Regions from separate parts of the Janthinobacterium sp. 1_2014MBL_MicDiv genome, predicted to be linked through region 1. Evidence: predicted binding sites of a transcription regulator. Region 1 holds the regulator's gene; each other region holds the start of a gene.
What was found. The regulator LexA, encoded in region 1, represses DNA repair genes until DNA is damaged. The targets are predictions, from matches to a motif close to ACTGTATNNNNATACAGT.
Positions count from the first base shown of each region.

Region 1 (4,991 bases):
CGGCACCACCAGCCGTGAAATCGTGCAGATGGCGCGCGAAGCGGGCGCGACGAAAGTCATCTTCGCCTCGGCCGCGCCTCCGGTGATTTACCCGAACGTGTACGGCATCGACATGCCGACGCGCGACGAGCTGATCGCCTATGGCCGCACGACGGAAGAAGTGTGCCGCGAAATCACGGCCGATTACCTGGTGTACCAGGATATCGGCGCGCTGAAGCAGGCGATTGCCGACGTCAACCCGGCCCTGACCAGTTTCGAGGCGTCGTGCTTCGATGGCGTGTACGTGACGGGCGACGTGTCGCAGGAATACCTGGACCGCCTGGAGTACGCGCGCCACCATCCGAAGGCGGCAGCGCCCGAGGATACGCCGCGTTCCCAGCTGAACCTGAACCTGGCGACGACGGAAGCATAATCGTCCAGCCCGGCCTGCGCCGGGCTTTTTTTTGTCTGACTTTTTCACTGCCTTGCGCACCACCCGACCATGAGCGACAACAAGACTTACGGCTTTACCACCACCATCCTGCATAACGACCGTCGCAAGGGCATCGAGCACGGTTCGCTGCACAAGCCCGTGCACACGTCCGTCGCGTTCGGCTACGGCGATGCGCGCCAGCTCGCTTCCGTGTTCCAGGGCAAGGAGCCCGGCTTCCGCTACGGCCGCCAGGGCAATCCGACCGTTTCCGCGCTGGAAGACAAGGTCAACAAGATGGAGGACGGCGTGGCCACGCTGTGCTTCGCCACCGGCATGGGCGCCATCGGCGCCGTCGTGCAGGCGCTGCTGCGCGCGGGCGACCACGTCGTGTCGTCGGCCTTTCTATTCGGTAACACCAACAGCCTGTGGCAGACGGTGACGGGGCAGGGCATGGCCGTGTCGTTCGTCGACGCCACCGATGTGGCCAACGTGGCGGCCGCCATCACGCCGGCCACGCGCATCGTGTTTGTCGAAACCATCGCCAATCCGCGCACGCAGATCGCCGACCTGGCGAAGATCGGCGAGTTGTGCCGCGAAAAAGGCATCCTGTATATCGTCGACAACACCATGACGACGCCGTATTTGTTCCGCCCGAAAGCCGTGGGCGCCGGCCTGGCGGTCAATGCGCTGACCAAGTCCATCGGCGGCCACGGCAATGCACTGGGCGGCAGCTTGACGGACACGGGCGTGTTCGACTGGACGCAATATCCGAACATCCTTGACAATTATAAAAAGGCGGCGCCGGCCCAGTGGGGCATCGCGCAAATCCGCGCCAAGGCCTTGCGCGACTTCGGCGCCTCGCTGGGACCGGAAGCGGCGCACCATATCGCCGTCGGCGCGGAAACCATGGCCCTGCGCATGGACCGTACCTGCTCCAACGCCCTGGCGCTGGCGACCATGCTGCAGGCGGATCCACGCGTGGCTGCCGTGCATTATCCGGGCTTGGCCTCGCATCCGCAGCACGCGCTGGCAACGGACTTGTTCCGCAGCTATGGCTCCCTGTTCAGCTTTGAGTTGAAAGACGGCATCGACTGCTTCGATTTCCTCAATCGCCTGAACCTGGCTATCCCGGCCAGCAACCTCGGTGACACGCGCACCCTCGTCATTCCCGTTGCCCACACGATCTTTTACGAGATGGGCGCCGAGCGCCGCGCCAGCATGGGCATCGCCGAATCGCTGATCCGCGTCTCCGTCGGCATCGAGGACGAGGCGGACCTGCTCGAGGATTTCCGTAATGCGCTGGAGGCATAAAACGCCCGGGCGATAAAAAAGGGCCGCAACAGCATGACTGTTGCGGCCCTTTTTGCGTTTTACGTGCGACAGCTGCCAGGAAAAATCAATGCCAGCTGCGCATCAAGCCAACTGCCAGCCCTTCCAGGGCGAATTCGTCTTCCGGCGACACGGTAATGACCTTGAAATCGGGGTTTTCCGGCAGCAGTTCGATGACGGAGCCCGTCTTCTTGTAGCGCTTGACGGTGACTTCGTCGCCGATGCGGGCGACGACGATCTGGCCATTCTTGGCGCTGTCGACCTTCTTGACTGCCAACAAGTCGCCATCCATGATGCCGGCGTCGCGCATGGACCAGCCGCGCACCTTCAGCAGGAAGTCGGGCTTGGCCGAGAACAGGGCCGGGTCGACGTTGTAGCTCGCTTCCAGGTTTTCCTGCGCCAGGATGGGCGAACCGGCCGCCACGCGGCCGATCAGCGGTAGCGACATCAGCAGCGCTGCCGGCACCTTCGATGGCAGCGTTTCGGCCGCCGCGCCGATCAGGCGGATGCCGCGCGACGTGCCTGGCGAAATCTCGATCGCGCCCTTGCGGGCCAGGGCCTGCAAATGCTCTTCGGCCGCATTGGCCGATTTAAAACCCAATTCATTGGCAATCTCGGCGCGGGTGGGAGGAAAGCCCGTATTTTCAATCGCGTCCTTGATCAGGTTCAGGATTTGTTCTTGTCGTGCTGTCAGCTTGATCATGAGCGGTGGGTGCATACTAAAATGCTGTCTATATGAACAGTCTGTATTTTTGTACAGTATCGCCGACTATGCAAGCCCAATTTCACCATTTCGCAAAATAATTCACCGATCGGCTTGTTCCTGGCGCGATCACTTCAATTTATTGCCAATTTGCAATTTTCTCTGCTAGTATGCGCATGATATTTTTTTGGCAATGTGGCATCCGGGCCATGTGTGCCTCTCTTCATCCGTAAAACTATAAAAGGATTCCATGATCGACCGATGTGGTAAGCGTTTCACCTTGCTGGCTGGCTTGCTGGGCATCTTGTTTGCCGGGAATGCGTGCGCCTTTACCCTGGGCACGCATGTCTGGGTGGGGCAGCAGGTCATCAACGATCTGGCGGACGATGGCAAGATCACTATTGTATTGCAGGGAAAGCCCGTCACCCTCGAAGTGCCCGCGCATGTGCGCAGCGCCATCCTGGCGAACCAGACGGAGTTCTTGCTGGGGAATATAGGTCCCGACTCGGCGCCGGATATTCTCGTCGGGCAAACCATCGTCCATCCCGGCATCGAAGACGGCTGGAAGACCAACGACTGGCTGCGTTTCCTGCTCAACAGCGCCAGGGGTAACGCCGCGGGCACGGCATACGCCTATGGCTACCTGGGGCATGCCTCGGCCGACATGTTCGCCCATACGTATGTCAATCAGTATGCGGGAGACATCTTTGACCTGGCCGATGAAACGCTGGTGGAGCAGCGGCATATTGCGCTCGAGGGCTTTATCGGGAGGCTGACGCCGCCGTTGCGCGACCACACGGGCAGGCAGCTTGGCGCCGTGCGCGCCTTGATCAAGCCCAGCGATGCATTCGGCACGTTTGTGCGCGACACGCTGGTGCTCAACGATACGGTGCAGGAGCAATACAGCCGCGGCAAGTATGGACGGCATTTGGCGGCCTACCATGCCTACCGCAAATCCATCGACGCGATGGTGGCCAATCCTGCGTGGAACCAGCTCGACGTCGCGGTCGTGCGGCTGTTTGCGTCGAACTGGGGCGTGGCGCTGTCGTCGAACGACGCGCAAAAGATCATCGACAAGGCCAATGTCATCATCCCCAAGGTGCAGGCGGGCGAGGACCGCATCCAGTCCCTGGCAAACGATCTGGTTAATGCCACGCAGCATCTTGACGATGCCTTGTTCAGCGGCGTGAAGACGGCCACGCAGACGGTATTCAGTGTCGAGCAGGAGATACTCCAGCTGCACCTGCAGATTTCCAGCAAGGAAAGCGAGTTGCGCCGCAAGGCAAGTTGCCCGAAAAAATGGCAGGATCCGTTCGGCTATCATGCATGTCAAAAGGCAAACGATGTAATCGACTCCATCAATGGCTCGGTCAATGCGGCCCTGGGCTCGCTCAATGGCAAGCTGGCGGCCAAGCGGCAGCAGCTGTTGCAGGCCAGCATCGCCGTGCGCGATGCTGCGGTGGCATCGCAAAAGCTGGTGCAGATCGTCAGCAATGCCGCCATTGATTTCAGCCAGCGCATGGGGCAGAACACGTCGCCGATCAAGGGGCCGCTGATGGGCTGGCGCAATGATGTCGATGTTGCCATGCGCGAATATGTGAAGGCGACGAGCCAGTCATTGCTCAATTCCACGGACCGGGCGGCCAGCGCGACCGAGCCGTTGTCGCGCTGGTTCGATTGCTATCACATGAGTATTCTCGGTGTGGCGCAGGAGCTGTCCGGGTGCGAGCTGCGCGACGGCGCCAGGAATGTGGTCTGGGCGGTGGACCGGGCGCTCAAGCTGGCCGAGGACCTGGCGTTTGCCGGGGACCTGCTCGGCTTGCCGACGCCTTCCGAGATCCGCGCCTGGCGCGACGAGCAGATTGCCAGCGCCAAGGACCGCCTGATGGCGGAAATCTTCGACCGCCTGCTGCCGCGCGAATTGCAGGATATCCTGGCGCTGTTCAGCAAGGACATGGACGATGCCGCCCTGAACGACTATTTCAGCCGCCCCGAGCGCCATAATGACAAGAATCTGCTGATGATTCCCGACCTTGCCGCGCGCGTGCGCGCCGAGATGCGCGTGACGGATGGCGCCTTCGATCCGCAGCGATATGCGGTGGCCTATAACGCCGTCGTGCTGGCCAAGCTGTCGCTGCTCGATACGGCGGGTTTGGTGGCGTTGGGGCAACTCGCTGGGGCGGCGCCGGAAGCGGGGCGCTCCGTGTTTGCGCAGACCGATAACGTCATCGCCGACGCCATCGCCAGCATCGACGGCAATCACCAGTGGATGGCCGTGCCGCCGCCGCGTCCGAACGCCGTGGGCGCGCCGTATGCGCAGCCGGCGTCCTACGCCGCCCCGGCCGGTTTCGTGCCATGGCGTCCCGCCGTGCGCAGCGCGCTGTTCCGCGGCTTGTTCAAGGGGCCGCTGTCGTCCGGTATCGACGTGGCTGGCGAGCTGGGCTTCCCGACATTGTTGCCGAGTGACTATCCTTACCGCCCTTGCAGCGGATATCCGTTCCCGGACAGCGCTGCGGACCAGGCTTGCCAGGGCATCAAGATCGTGCC
Region 1 covers NZ_CP011319.1:1,285,737-1,290,727, forward strand. Annotated here, with positions in the region: gene purF (amidophosphoribosyltransferase) at 1-412, shown strand, start outside; gene YQ44_RS05650 (cystathionine gamma-synthase family protein) at 482-1,723, shown strand; gene lexA (transcriptional repressor LexA) at 1,809-2,444, opposite strand; gene YQ44_RS05660 (zinc dependent phospholipase C family protein) at 2,695-4,991, shown strand, end outside.

Region 2 (4,991 bases), 1.6 Mb from region 1:
GGTGGCGCTGGGCCTGATCAGCATCCTGCTGCTGGCGCTGGTGCTGGGCATCGCCACCTTCGTCAGCCGCCGCCTGGGCTTCAACAAGGAAGACGAGATCGCCATCGTCTTTTGCGCCTCGAAGAAAAGCCTGGCCAGCGGCGTGCCGATGGCCAAGGTGCTGTTCTCCACGCGCTCGCTGGGCATGGTGATCCTGCCGCTGATGCTGTTCCACCAGATCCAGCTGATGATCTGCGCCGTGATCGCGCAACGCTATGCGCGGCGCGACGAGGGGCAGGAAGTGCCGGCCTCGACGCTGTGATGGCTATCCTGCCCTAGCAGCAGCGCCTGCCGCAGCCCCGCCACGATCACTGCGTAAGCCTGGCGCCGGCTTGCCGCATCGGGCGCGCGCAGCACATACGCGGGGTGATATACGGTAATCACCCAGCGCCCGTCGTGCAAGACGGGCGTGCCGATCAGCGGTGTCATGCTCGCCGCGCCATCTTGCAATAGCGCCTTCAATGCCGTGCTGCCCAGCGCCACGATCACCTGCGGTTTCACGCTTGCCAGTTCCTGTTCCAGCCAGCCATGGCAGGCGAGGATTTCGCGCTGCGCGGGCGTCTTGTGCAGGCGGCGCTTGCCGCGCGGTTCCCACTTGAAATGCTTGACGGCATTGGTCAGATACACGCTGTCGCGCGCCATGCCCGCTTCATGCATGGCTTGCTGCAGCAGCGCGCCGGCCGGGCCGACAAACGGCAGGCCCGCCAGGTCTTCCTGGTCGCCCGGCTGCTCGCCGATGAGCATGATGCGCGCCTGTTCCGGCCCCGTGCCGTGCACGGCTTGCGTGGCGGTCTTCCACAGTTCGCAGCGGCGGCACTGGTCCAGGGTGGTGGGCAGGTCGCGCGCGGGCTGGGCGCGTTCGGCGGAGATCGGGATCATGGTCGCGCCGCTGCGCTGGCCCACGCTGGCCGTCTGGCCCGTGCGCCGTTCGCCGTTGGCGGCGCCGCTCAGCATGGCGGGCACGATGGCGCCTTCCGGCAGGTTCTTCCAGAAGCGCGAGGGGATATGGCTGTGCAGCAAGCCGGCATTCACGCGCGCGGGGTTGAAGATGCTGCGGTAGTAGGTCAGCCACAGGGCTTCGCCCGCATCGTCGATGTCGGCCGCGCCACGCAGCAGCGCCGGTCCCGCATGCAGGGTGGCGCCATCCCACAGCATGCTGGCCCGGGGCGTGGCGATCAGCCAGCTGATGGCGCCCATGCGGCGCGCAAAGTGGCGCGCCACTTGCGGCAGCACCTCGTGCGCGGGCTCGAACCAGGCGACGAAGCGCGGCGCGCCAGCCGCTTCGTCGCGTTCCCTGAAGCGTACATAGGCCTGCATGTCGTGCTCTTCGCGGCGCACGGCCTTGGCCATGGCGTGCAGGCGCGCGCCGTCCGCATCGGCGGGAGACAGTACGTCGTGCTGGCCCAGCTGCCAGCGCCACAGCACCTGGTACAGAAAGGCCCAGCGGTCGGCGGCGTTGAAACAGGCGGCCGCTTCCAGCAGTTCCACCAGCTGGCGCGGCAGGCGCAAGGCGGGCGCCGACATGACAGCGTCGGCAGGCGCGGGGGCGGACGAAAACAGGTCGCCATCGCCCGCTTGTGCGTGCCAGGCGACATCGGCAGGTGGCACTTTGCGCGCGATCAATTCGCGGGCGGCCGCGCGCCACTCGTCGAACGACTGTGCCAGCCGCGCCACGGCGTTCATGCTGCCTGCAATTCCGGCCACAAATGCATCTGCCGCGGCGCTTCCGCCATGGCCTGGCGCAGGTGTTCGGAAGCCGTGGTGTCGCGCGCGGGGAAATAATCGGCCGTGATGATGAAGGGCGCGATTTTCTTCATGCTGCAGCGCAGGCGCGACAGGTCGGCGTAGCGCACTTGCCGCAGCCGGCGCAGGTCGACGATGCGCTGTGCGTTGCGCAAGCCGATGCCGGGCACGCGCGCGATCATGTGCTGCGCCGCGCGGTTCAAGTCCAGCGGAAAATGTTCGCGGTGCGCCAGCGCCCACGCCAGCTTGGGGTCGATATCGAGCGCCAGGTTGCCGCCCGTTGCCGGCAGCAGTTCGCTGGCCTGGAAACCATAGCTGCGCAGCAAAAAATCGGCCTGGTACAGCCGGTGTTCGCGCAGCATCGGCGGCGGCGCCAGCGGCACGCTTTTCGGGCTGTCGGGGATGGGGCTGAAGGCCGAGTAGTACACGCGCTTGAGCTTGTAGCTGCCGTACAGGGTCTCGGCCGTGGAGAGGATCTGCTGGTCGTCGCTGGCGTCGGCGCCGACGATCATCTGCGTGCTTTGCCCGGCCGGCGCGAAGCGCGGCGACCTTGGTTCCTCTGCCTTTTCATCGAGCTTGCGGCGGATGGCGCCCATGGCCAGCTTGATCGTGTGCACGCTTTTTTCCGGCGCCAGTGCTTGCACGCTGTCCTGCGTCGGCAGTTCGATATTGACGCTGAGCCGGTCGGCATAGCGGCCCGCCTGCGCGATCAGGGCGGGATCGGCGTCGGGGATGGTTTTCAGGTGGATGTAGCCGCGGAACTGGTGCACTTCGCGCAGCTCGCGCGCCACCTGCACCAGCTGTTCCATCGTGTAGTCGGCCGACTGGATGATGCCGGAACTGAGGAACAGGCCGTCGATGTAGTTGCGCAGGTAAAAATCGGCCGTCAGCCTGACCACTTCGGCCACCGTAAACCGCGCGCGCGGCACGTTCGAGCTGCGGCGGTTGACGCAGTACTGGCAATCGTACAGGCAGTAATTGGTCAGCAGTATTTTCAGCAGGGAGACGCAGCGCCCGTCCGGCGTGTAGCTGTGGCAGATGCCCATGCCCGAGGTGGCGCCAAAGCCGTCCTTGCCGATGGAGTCGCGCTTGGGCGCGCCACTGCTGGCGCAGGACGCGTCGTACTTGGCTGCGTCGGCCAGGATTTCCAGCTTGTCCGTCAATTCCATGGCTCACCTCGATATACTGTGTTTATATACAGTATATCAGGGAATGCATGCTGTGCTGTCTTGACTTGTGCGATGGCAGAACGTTATATATAAGTGTATATTACGCTCCTTGTTCACCGTTCACTTTACAAGGATACGACCATGCGCCTCACCCCTCTCGCCCAATTCTTCGGCGCCGCCCTGCTTGCCACCGTCGCCTCGTCCGCCCTGGCCGGCGAAGTGGTGGTCTCGGCCGCCGCCAGCCTGACGAATGCGTTCAAGGATGCGGCGCAGGGCTATGAGGCGCAGTATCCGGGTAGCAAAGTCTCGCTGAACTTCGCCGCCTCGGGCGTGCTGCTGCAGCAGATCGTCAAGGGCGCGCCCGTCGACGTGTTTGCCTCGGCCGACCAGGAAACCATGGATGCGGCGCAAAAGCAGGGCCTCGTATTGCCGGCCGACCGCCAGGATTTCGTCGGCAACAGCCTGGTGCTGATCGTGCCGCACGACAGCAAGCTCGGCATCAAGAGCCTGACGGACCTGACGCACAAGGGCGTGACCCGCGTCGCCATCGCCAACCCGGCCAGCGTGCCCGTTGGCCGCTATTCGGAAGGCGCGCTGAAGAAGGCCAAGCTGTGGGACGCCGTGCAGACCAAGGCCATCGGCACGCAAAACGTGCGCCAATCGCTCGATTACGTGGCGCGCGGCGAAGTCGATGCGGGTTTCGTCTATGCCACCGACGCGGCCATCATGAAGGATAAAGTGAATGTGGTGCTGGAAGTGCCGCTGGACGCGCCCGTGCTGTACCCGATCGCCACCATCAAGGACAGCGCCAACCAGGCCGAGGCGAAGCGTTTCGTCAGCTACCTGCAGACGGCGCCGGCGCAAGCCATCCTCGCCAAGTACGGCTTCAAGAAACCATAGTTAGCCAAGTTCCCGCATGGATATCGCCTGGACCGCGCTGGCCCTGTCGCTGAAGGTGGCGGCGTGGGCCACGGCGCTCAATTTGTTGCTCGGCATCGGCACCGGCTATCTGCTGGCGCGTGCCCGCTTTCCTGGGCGTAACCTGCTCGATGCGCTGCTGACCTTGCCGATGGTGATGCCGCCCACCGTGCTCGGCTACTATTTGCTGGTCTTGCTGGGCCGGCGCGGCACGCTCGGTATCTGGCTGCAGGATACCTTCGGCATCAACCTGATCTTCACCTGGCAAGGCGCCGTGATCGCCTCGACGGTGGTGGCCTTCCCCCTCGTCTTCAAGCCCGCGCGCGCCGCCTTCGAGGCCGTCGATGGCCAGCTCGAGCAGGCGGCCCGCGTGCTGGGCATCTCGGAGCTGGCGATTTTCTTCCGCGTCACCCTGCCGCTGGCGTGGCGCGGCATCCTGGCCGGCGTGCTGCTGGGTTTTGTGCGCGCGCTGGGCGAATTCGGCGCCACCCTGATGGTGGCTGGCAGCATTCCTGGCAAGACGCAGACCCTGTCGGTCGCCGTGTATGAAGCCGTGCAGGCGGGCCAGGACGATGCGGCCAACATGCTGGTGCTGATCACTTCCGTCGTCTGCATCGTGGTGCTGCTGGCCGCCGGCCGCCTGGCACCGGGACGCATCGCTCACAAATGACCGCCATGCAACTCGACCTCGACCTCCGCGCCACCTTGCGCTCCGGCAAACGCCGTTTCGACATGCACGTGCAGTGCACGTCCAGCAGCCAGCGCATCGCCATGTATGGCCCGTCCGGGGCCGGCAAGAGCATGACCCTGAAAGCCATTGCCGGCCTCTTCACCCCGGACGCAGGCCATATCCGGCTGAACGGGCGCACCCTGTTCGATTCCGCCGCCGGCATCAACCTGCCGCCGCAGCAGCGCAATGTCGCCTATCTGTTCCAGGACTACGCGCTGTTCCCGCACCTGACGGTGCGCCAGAACGTGGGCTTTGGCCTGGCGCGCGGCTGGTTCAATCCGCGCGCGCGCGAAAAACTGGCCAAGGTCGAGCACTGGCTCGACGCGTTTCACCTGCAGGAACTGGCGCACCAGTTCCCCGACGAGTTGTCCGGCGGCCAGCGCCAAAGGGTG
Region 2 covers NZ_CP011319.1:6,162,693-6,167,683, forward strand. Annotated here, with positions in the region: gene YQ44_RS26770 (bile acid:sodium symporter family protein) at 1-301, shown strand, start outside; gene YQ44_RS26775 (UdgX family uracil-DNA binding protein) at 253-1,722, opposite strand; gene YQ44_RS26780 (putative DNA modification/repair radical SAM protein) at 1,719-2,951, opposite strand; gene modA (molybdate ABC transporter substrate-binding protein) at 3,093-3,851, shown strand; gene modB (molybdate ABC transporter permease subunit) at 3,868-4,539, shown strand; gene YQ44_RS26795 (sulfate/molybdate ABC transporter ATP-binding protein) at 4,545-4,991, shown strand, end outside.
Region 2: YQ44_RS26780 (putative DNA modification/repair radical SAM protein) is a predicted target of LexA. The motif match lies at 2,967-2,984, and genes of this name have one in related genera.

Region 3 (4,991 bases), 130 kb from region 1:
TGCCGAGTTCTACCAACGCTATTGCGTGCTGTACGACGGCGTGCGCGAAAGCGTCGTGGGCGGCATCCGCGGCATGCGCTTGCTCGACGACATCATCACGGACATGCACATTCCCCTCAGCGCGGAAGAGCGGCGCGCGTATGTGCGCTGCATCGCCGGACTGGACGATATCGACTGGCAACTCGATGATCCTTTGAGCCTGGTCAATGTCGTCGATGTGTTCGACATCGAGGAAGTGCCGCGCATGGCGTATGCTGCCCAATTGCGGGCGGAAATCGATCATTTCCACTATTACTCTGTGCTGTCGGACGATCCGCAGCTGGACCGCGTGAATGCCATCTTTTGCCGCTACCTGGTGGCCCACCGTTCCATGCATATCGCCGCAGGCGCCTTCTGGCGTCCCACCGTGGGCCGCCACGGCAGCGGCATGCCGGCAGCCAACGATGCCACCATGGCCGAAGACGAGGGCCAGGCGGGCTTGCTGTCGCATGCCCCGCTCAGGCTGGTACCCGGCGAACTGCTGGGCGACGAAGCGAAGAACCGCATGGCGAAATTGCTGTTCGCCACCAGCTATCTCGAGTACTGCTCGTTCGGCAATAAATTGAATCTGCAATTCGTCGAACTGCAGCGGCGGCAGAATATCGAGCCCTACCTGGCGCATATCCATGGCTTGCACGACGAGGACGAGCGCTTCATCGGCTTTTTCACGGCCGCGACGATGGCCGAGTTCCAGGCCTGCGGCGCCGTCTCGTATTACCGCGATGACATGAAGGCGCTCGATGACGCCTATGACGAATTCGTGCTCGCGCATGCGCGCGCCGACGATTGCTTCGTCAGCAGCCTGGCCATCGACGAGAAATACCGGGGGCAGGGCTTGTTCAAGCAGATGTTCAATGAAATCCGCGACCTGGCCGGCCGCAAGGGCTGCGCGCGGATCACCCTGACGGTGTGGGAAAAGAGCGAAGCCTTGCAAGTGTACCTGCACAAGGGCTTTCGCAGCGTGGGCACGTTCGACTATGCGTACAGCCTGTTCTACGACCGCCTGCACTTCCTCGTATATGAGGGAAACTGAGGAGGGAAACTGCGGAAGGAAACAGCGGAAGGAAACAGCGGGGAACAGGGGCGGCTGGCGGCCGCCCCTTGACGAAACTTACAGGGCCAGGAAGGCGAGGGCCGCCACGGCCGTTGGCAGCAGGGCGCCGGCCAGCAGGCCGACGGCGCCGATCGATTCATCCTTGAAGCCGCGGCGCAGCAGGGCCACGCCAGCCGGGTTCGGCGCATTGGCGATGACGGTCAGGCCGCCGCCGGCCACGGCGCCTGCCACCAGCATGTATTTCGCTTCGTCCGTCATGCCGACGATCAGCGAACCGAGGTAGGTCAGGGCGGCATTGTCGGTGATCGCCGTCAAACCGAGGGCGCCGAAGAACAGGGCCAGCGGTTTCAGGCTGGAAACGATGGGCTGCAGCCACCATTGCTGCATGCCGCCCAGCACCACCAGGCCGCCGAGGAAGAAGCCGACCAATAAACCTTCCTTCAGGATCAGCGGGCTTTGATAGCGCTCATAGGCCTGCACGAAGCCGAGGAAGAACAGGAACAGGCCGATGAACAGCACCGGATGGTGCGCCAGCGCCACCACGCCAGCGAGCACGATCATGTGCACGAGGCTGATGGCCAGCGGCACTTTCGGCGCTTCCACTTCACCGGATTTCGGCTTGATGTCGGACGTGTTGCTATGCAGGTATTTGCGCAGCAGGATGCTCACGCCCGTGGCGTTGACCAGCACGGCGATGGCCGCTTTCCAGCCGAAATGGCTGGCCATGAAGGCGCTGTCCCAGTTCCAGGTGGTGGCGACCATCAGCACGGGCGGCGCCGCGTACGAGGTCAAGGTGCCGCCGATGGAAACGTTGACGAAGAGCACACCCAGGGCGCCGTATTTCAGCCATTCAGGGATGCCCGGGCGAAAGATTTGCGGCGCCAGCATCAGCGCGGCCAGGGTCATGGCGGCCGGTTCCGTGATCATCGAGCCCGTCAGGGGCACGAGGGCCAGGCCCAGCCAGACGAGGGCCAGTTCCGTACGCAGCGGCATCACGCGCGCCACTCCTTTCAGCAGGCGCTGCACGGCGTCGAGCACGGGGCGCGAGGCGGCCACCACCATGACGACAAAGACGAACAGTGGCTCCGTGTACTGGCGCGACTCGGCATATTCGATGGCCGCATCGCCGCCCGAGACAAAGGCCATGATGATGATCAAGATGAAGGCCCAGAAGCCGAACACAACTTCTACTTCGCCCAGCAGGTGCAGCAAGCCCGCATGGCGCGGATGGCGGTTTGCCAAGGTTTCAAACGACTTGGCGGCGAAGGTGTGGATGAGCGCAAGGCCGAAGACGATCGCGCTGATGAGTTGGATGGTGGTCAAATGAGTTTCCTTATGGACGGAGGATGCCGACTGGTACGTTGCCAGACGGTAAGGAGAGTGCTTATGGTACAGCAATCGATGCCCAGAACGGGTTTTTTCGGACGTGGCGGAGCGGCCTAGGCAGCGGCAATGCGCAGATAAGCCTTGCCAAAAGCGGGGCTGGATAGTACTGTATATGCATACAGTATTCATCTTCCTCTTTCTTCATATTAAATCATGCAACATTCCGAATTGATGGCGTCGCCGGAAGCCTTGCACCCGTCCCTGTGGCGCGCCTCGCAGCTGGGACAGGCGGCCACGCGCTGCCTGGACACGGGCTTTGCCGCGCTGTCCGCGCAGCTGCCCGGCGGCGGCTGGCCTGGCGGCAGCCTGATCGATTTATTGGTGCAGCAGCCGGGCAGCGGCGAATTGCGCCTGCTGGCGCCCGCGCTGGCCCAGTTGCGTGATCTGCCCATCGTGCTGTTGCAGCCGCCCCATCCGCCGCAGGCGCTGGCCCTGGCCGCGCAAGGCCTGGCGCCGTCGCAACTGCTGTGGCTGCGCAGCGCCGGCAGCAAGGATGCCTTGTGGGCGGCGGAAAACATCTTGCGCAGCGGCAGTTGCGGCGCCCTGCTGTTCTGGCAGACGCACGTGCGCGGCGACAGCCTGCGCCGGCTGCACCTGGCGGCGCAAGGCGGCCATACCCTGTTCTGCATGTTGCGCCCGCTGCATGGCGCGCAGGATGCGTCGCCGGCGCCGTTGCGCCTGTCCGTGCGGCCGGCCGCCGGCGGCATCGAGATCGGCTTCATCAAACGCCGGGGACCGCAGCGCGATGCGCCGCTGTTCCTGCCCCTGCAACCTCCTTCTGTACTGCTACGCCATGCGACTCTGGATCGGCCTTTGCCTGTCCCGGCTCCCGCTCGAAGTGTTTTGTCCGCGCTGGTCGGCTGACATTCTCGGCGTGGTGCTGGAGCAGGAGCAAGTGATGGCCGTGTCGCCGCTGGCGCGGGCCGCCGGCATCCGGCCCGGCATGCGCCGCGCGGGCGCGCTGATGCTGGCGCCGCAGGCGCGCCTGCACGAACGCTCGCCCGAACGGGAAGCGCTGGCCCTGCAAGAGGTGGCGTTGGCGCTGCTGCAATATTCGCCGCTGGTGGCGCAGGGCGAGGAAGCGACCCTGCTGGTCGACGCGGGCGCCAGCCTGCGCCTGTTTGGCGGCGTGCGCGCCCTGTGCCGGCAGATCGCGGCCAGCTTGCGCGCGCTCGGCTACACGGCCCAGCTATCGTGCGCGCCCACGGCGCGCGGCGCCTGGCTGCTGGCGCGCGCCGGTACGCGCCGGGGCCGGGTGCTGGGCATGGAGAGCCTCGTGCGCCGCCTCGACCGCCTGCCGTGCGCCTGGCTGCCGCCCGCGCGCCCCTGGCTCGACTGGCTGGACGGCATCGGCTGCCGCACCCTGGGGCAGTTGCGCCAGTTGCCCCGGCCCGGCCTGCAGCGCCGCTGCGGCGCGGCCCTGCTCGATATGCTCGACGATGCGCATGGACACGGCACGGAACTGTTCGTCTGGCTGGAAGCGCCGCCCACGTTTCGCGCCAGTCTGGAGTTGTTCGACCGCGTGGAACACGCGGACGCGCTGCTGTTCGGCGCGCGCCGCCTGCTGCAGCAAATGACGGGCTGGCTATGCGCGCGGCAATTCGCCGTCGAACGCATCGCGCTGCTGCTGGCGCACGAGCGGGGCCGGGTGGCGCGCCCGCCCACCGTCATCGAGCTGGCCCTGGGCGAGGCCGTCTGGCGCGACGAGCATTTGTTGCGCTTGCTCAAGGAGCGCCTGGCGCAGCTGGTACTGGATGCGCCCGTGATCGGCCTGACCCTGGAGGCGCTGCAAGTGCAGCCGATGGCGCCGCCCAGCGCCACCCTGTTTCCCGAGCCGGGCGGCACGCCGCAGGAGCGCCAGCGCCTGATGGAATTGCTGGTGGCGCGCCTGGGCGCAGAAAATGTCTTGCAGGCATCACCGCGCGCCGATTACCGCCCCGAGGCAGCCAATCAGTGGCTGCCGCTGCCGGCCAAGCCCATTGCAAGAAGCGCGGTGCCGGACTTGCCGCCCGGCTTGTCCGGCATGCCCCGTCCCGGCTGGCTGCTGGCCCAGCCCATCGCCCTGCTGATGCGCGAGCACCGGCCATTCTATGGTTCACCGCTGAAAATGGTCTCCGTGGCCGAACGCATCGAGGCGGGCTGGTGGGGGCAGTCGCAGGCGCGCGATTATTTCATCGCGGAAGGACGCGACCACGCCCATTACTGGGTCTACCGCGAACGCATCGCCGGCGGCGGCGAAGATGCCGCACCGCGCTGGTTCCTGCATGGCTTGTTTGGCTGAGCGGGGGGCGCGGCGCAGGCAGGGCAAGCCGCCGCATGCGCTGCCCTGCTGAAATGGCCATGCTTGGCTATACTGGCTGCCCGGCGTCGCGTCTTTCATATCAATAAAGGATTTCCATGTCACAGCTTTCCGACTTTCCCATCACCAAGAAATGGCCTGCCCAGCATCCCGAGCGTCTGCAGCTGTATTCGCTGCCGACGCCGAACGGCATCAAGGTGTCGATCCTGCTGG
Region 3 covers NZ_CP011319.1:1,152,816-1,157,806, forward strand. Annotated here, with positions in the region: gene YQ44_RS05080 (GNAT family N-acetyltransferase) at 1-1,072, shown strand, start outside; gene YQ44_RS05085 (putative Na+/H+ antiporter) at 1,151-2,416, opposite strand; gene imuA (translesion DNA synthesis-associated protein ImuA) at 2,633-3,343, shown strand; gene YQ44_RS05095 (Y-family DNA polymerase) at 3,273-4,760, shown strand; gene YQ44_RS05100 (glutathione S-transferase N-terminal domain-containing protein) at 4,877-4,991, shown strand, end outside.
Region 3: imuA (translesion DNA synthesis-associated protein ImuA) is a predicted target of LexA. The motif match lies at 2,585-2,602, and genes of this name have one in related genera.

Region 4 (4,991 bases), 1.4 Mb from region 1:
GCCCGTCGTCACCAGCATGGCGGGATAATTCTTACGTGCAATGTTGTCGTAAGGCGAGTAGCTGAGCATGTAGTCATAGGCCGCCTTCTGGTTCGGGTCGCCCCACTCCAGGTATTCGCCCGTGGTCAGCGGCAGGCTGGCGTCCATCATGGTGTTCATCACGTCGACGAAGGGCACGGCCGCGTGCACGGCGTGGAACAGTTCGGGACGCATGTTGACGACGGCGCCCATCAGCAGACCACCGGCGCTGCCGCCCTGGATGATCAGGCGGTTCGGGCTCGTCCATTTTTCGCGCACCAGGTAGTCGGCGCTGTCGATGAAGTCATTGAAGGTGTTTTTCTTCTTCATCAGCATGCCGTCCTCATGCCAGGCTTCGCCCATGTCGGTGCCGCCACGGATATGCGCTTGCGCATAGATGACGCCCCGTTCCAGCAGGCTGATGCGGCTGATGGCAAAGCTGGCTTCCGTCGAGATGCCGTAGGAACCATACGAGTACAGCAGCAGCGGCGCGGAACCGTCGAGCTTGACGCCCTTCTTGTAGACGATCCACAGCGGCACTTGCACGCCATCGCGCGCCTTCACCCACAGGCGCTGCGTGGTGTAGCGGCTGCCGTCAAAGCCGCCGACGATTTCCTGCTGCTTTAGCACCGTGCGCTTGCCATCTTGCATGTTCACGTCGATGACGGTGGGCGGCGTGACGGGTGACTGGTAGGACATGCGAAATTGCGTGGCGGAAAATTCCGGCGTGCCGGCCGCGCTGGCCAGGTAGACGGCATCGTCGAACTGCACGGTTTTCCAGTTCTTCTGCGCAAAATCATGGATGCGCGCGCGGTTCAGGGCGCGCGCTTTTTCCATCACCACCAGGTAGCCCTGGAAGACGTCGATGGACTGGATCACGGCATCCTTGTTGTGCGGCACCAGCGTCTTCCAGTGCCGGGCCTGCGGATCCGACAGCGGCGCGCTGACGATGCGGAAATTCTTCGCCTCCTTGTTGGTCAGAATATACAGCTGGCCGTCGCGGTGCTCGACGACGTAGCGGTGGCCCTTCTCGCGCTTCAGCACGGGCTGGAAGCTGCCTTCCGGCTTGTTGGTTGGCAACAGCAGCACTTCCGTCGTATCCGTGCTGCCCGAGGTGAGCACAAAGAATTGCTTGTCGTGCGTGCGGCCCACGTTGATGGCGAACTGTTCCACCGGCTCGTGGTAGACCTGCTGCGGCGTGCCGCCCAGGGCCAGGCGGAATACGCGGTCCGAACGCTTGGTGGTGGCGTCTTCCTGGGCCAGCATCAGGGTGGCGTTGTCCGACGCCCAGGCCAGCGACGTTACGCGTGGCATGCTGTCGGTAAGCAACTTGCCCGTCTTCAAATCCTTGACGTGCAATTCGTACTGGCGGAAACCCGTCGTGTCGGTGGTGTAGGCCAGCAGCTGTTCATTCGGGCTGATGGAAAACGCGCGCACGGCAAAGAATTTTTGGCCTTCGGCCAATTGATTCTGGTCCAGCAGGACTTCCTCAGGCGCTTGCGCATCATAGGCGCCGCCCTTGCCGACAGGGCGGCGGCAATGGATAGGGTACTGCTTGCCCGCTTCCACGCGCGTGTAATAGTAGAAATTGCCCTGGCGTGCAGGCACGGACAGGTCCACTTCCTGCATGCGGCCCTTGATTTCGGCATACACCTTGTCGGCCAGCGGCTGTATCGGTGCCGTGACGGCCGCCGTATAGGCGTTTTCCGCATTCAGGTAGTCGATCACGGCTGGATCGCTCTTCTTTTGCAGCCAGCGGTAGTCGTCCGTGACGACCGTGCCGTGGCGTGTTTCCTGCCATGTTGTCTTGGCGGCAACGGGGGCTGCGACGGGTGCGGTGGCCGTGGCGACGGTGGTGGCGGCGTCGGCGGCTGTCGCGGATGGCGAAAGCGTGGACAGCAGCAGGGCCGGCATGATGGATGAGCAGGCGGCCAGGCGGCGTAAGGCGTAAGGTACTGTGGACAAGGCAACTCCCTAGGTTTCGTTGTTGTGCAGCGATTCTATTCTTGCTAAATAGAAAAGCCAATCATGATTTCAGTCAATGCTGCGCCGGCGCTTGCATCCACGGGCATTTCCAGCGATACTGTATATAACAACAGTATTTAACAGCATCCCGCCGCGAGGTGCCCTTGACCCTATCTGCCCCTACATTTCCTGAGTCACCCGCGCCGCGCCGCTGGATTGCCCACCTGGACATGGATGCCTTCTTTGCGTCCGTTGAATTGCTGAAATATCCGGAATTGCGCGGCGAAGCCGTCGTCATCGGCGGTGGCCGCTTGCAGCAGCCCGTGCTGCAGGAAGATGGCACGCGGCAGTTTGCGCGCATGCGCGATTACGTGGGGCGCGGCGTCGTCACCACGTCGACGTATGCGGCGCGCGCGTTCGGCGTGTTTTCCGCCATGGGCATCATGAAGGCGGCCAAGCTGGCGCCGGACAGCATCCTGCTGCCGGCCGACTTCGAGGCGTACCGCGAGTACTCGGCCCGCTTCAAGCAGGCCGTGGCCCACCTGTGCCCCATCATCCAGAACGTGGGCATCGATGAAATCTATGTCGACCTGACGGAATATGGCGGGCAGGCGCCGGCCATGGCCGCGCGCCTGAAGGCGGCCGTGTCCGAGGCGACGGGCCTGTCGTGCTCGATCGGCCTGGCGCCGAACAAATTGCTGGCGAAAATCTGTTCCGACCTGGAAAAACCTGATGGCCTGACCATCCTGTCGCCCGAGGATGTGGCAACGCGCGTGTGGCCGCTGCCGGCGAAAAAAATCAACGGCATCGGGCCGAAGGCCACGGCCAAGCTGGAAGCGCTGGGCATCGTCAGCATCGGCCAGCTGGCGCAAGCCGACCTGGCCATGCTGCGCACGCAGTTTGGCGACGTGTACACCAGCTGGCTGCGGCAGGCGGCGCTGGGCATCGACGAGCGCCCCGTGCAGACGAGCCGGGAAACCAAGTCCGTCAGCCGCGAAACGACGTTCGAGCGCGACTTGCAGGTGGTGCGCGACCGCGCCACCCTGTCGGAAAAGCTGGAAAGCCTGTGCACGCGCGTGGCGGGCGACCTCGACAAGCAGTCGCTGGCGGGGCGCACGGTGGGCATCAAGCTGCGCTTCGAGGATTTCAGCACGGTGACGCGCGATGTCACCTTGCCCAGCGCCACGGCGGATGCCGCCGCCATCCTGCGTGCCAGCCGCGATTGTTTGCGGCGCGTGCCGTTCGAGAAAAAAATCCGCCTGCTGGGCGTGCGCATCTCGACCCTGTCCGATCCTGCCCTGGTCACGCGGCAGGTGCCGGCCCAGGCCGAGCTGTTTCCCGCCCTGTAGCGGCATCGCGCGGCCACCAATCCTGTTGTACAAGCATCGCGCCAGTCCGCGCCTTTGACGGCATGAGCGTGTCGAAAGTGTAGAATGGCGTTCCCCTGGCACTACTGAAACAAACGGAAGACAAAAACTATGTGGTTCAAGAATCTTCAGATTTACCGCCTGCCCGCACCATGGGCTTATACGCCAGAACAACTGGAAGAGGCGCTGTCCTCGAACAAATTTACGCCGGCGACCAGCATGGATCTGATGCGCCAGGGCTGGGATACGCCACGCCCGAATGGCGGTTTGGTGCACGTGGTCAACAAGCAGATGCTGATCCTGCTGGGCACGGAAAAGAAATTGCTGCCAGCCACCGTCATCAACCAGGTCGCCAAGGCCCGCGCCGCTGAAATGGAAGAAGCGCAAGGCTTTGCGCCGGGCAAGAAAGCCATGAAGGAATTGAAAGAGCGCGTCGCCGACGAACTGCTGCCGCGCGCCTTCAGCATCCGCAGCAATGTCTGGACGTGGATCGATCCCGTCAATGGCTGGCTGGTGGTCGATGCCGCCAGCCCGGCAAAAGCCGATGAAGTCATCAAGCTGCTGCTGAAAGCCGTCGACAAGCTGCCGCTGGAAAGCCTGCGCGTGCAGCGCTCGCCGGTGGCGGTGATGACGGAATGGCTGCAGGCCGACGATGCGCCTGCCGGCTTCACGGTCGACATGGATACGGAATTGCGCGCCACGGGCGAGAGCAAGGCCACCGTGCGCTATGTGCGCCACACGCTGGAAGCGGACGACGTGCGCCGCCACATCGCGGCCGGCAAGCAGTGCACGCGCCTGGCCATGACGTGGAACGACAAGATCTCGTTCGTGCTGACGGAGTCGCTGGCCATCAAGAGCGTCAAGCCGCTGGACGTGATCAAGGAAACGGAATCGAGCACGAAGAACGACGAAGAGCGTTTCGACGGCGACGTGATGCTGATGACGGGCGAGCTGAGCAAGCTGATGGCCGACGTGGTCGAGGCATTGGGCGGCGAAGCGACCGCGTAAACGCCGTCATGCCGGTACGGAAAAGGAGCTCACGCTCCTTTTTTTTCGCCTGCGCAGTTTCACCTGTGACGATGTTGCGGCATAAAAAAAGCGCCTTGCACGGTGAAGTGCAAGGCGCTTTTCAGACAAGCTAATTTACAACGTCAAATTAGAACTTGTAGTTGCCGGTGATGTAGAACGAACGCATCATTGGATCGGCGTAGCGTGGGTCGAAACCGATCTGGTGGCCCGACGAAGCGCGCAGCGACAGCGGTGGTGCACGGTCGAACAGGTTTTTGATGCCTGCGCGGATCGTGGTTTGCTTGTCAAAGGCGAAACGCGCTTGCCAGTCGAACGTCGTGTACGACGGTACTTGCAGGCGGAAGTTTTTCTCTTCCTTCTTGGTTTCCTGGTTGTACACGGTCGCAGGAGCATCGGTGTAGCCGTTACGGTAGTTGACGGTGACCGTGTTGCTCAGACGGCCAGTGTCCAGGGTCGTCGTCAGCTTCATCAGGTTGCGGAACGTGACTTCGTTGGTGTCGCCGAAGAAGTTCATGTTGCTGGTGTAGATATTGTCGCTACCGGCCTTGGTGTAGTTGGCGTGCAACATGTGCGTACCGCTCAGCTGAGCCGTCAGCTTACCGAAGGAGAACT
Region 4 covers NZ_CP011319.1:6,376,677-6,381,667, forward strand. Annotated here, with positions in the region: gene YQ44_RS27675 (S9 family peptidase) at 1-1,983, opposite strand, end outside; gene dinB (DNA polymerase IV) at 2,214-3,332, shown strand; gene YQ44_RS27685 (recombination-associated protein RdgC) at 3,462-4,358, shown strand; gene YQ44_RS27690 (TonB-dependent receptor) at 4,507-4,991, opposite strand, start outside.
Region 4: dinB (DNA polymerase IV) is a predicted target of LexA. The motif match lies at 2,101-2,118, and genes of this name have one in related genera.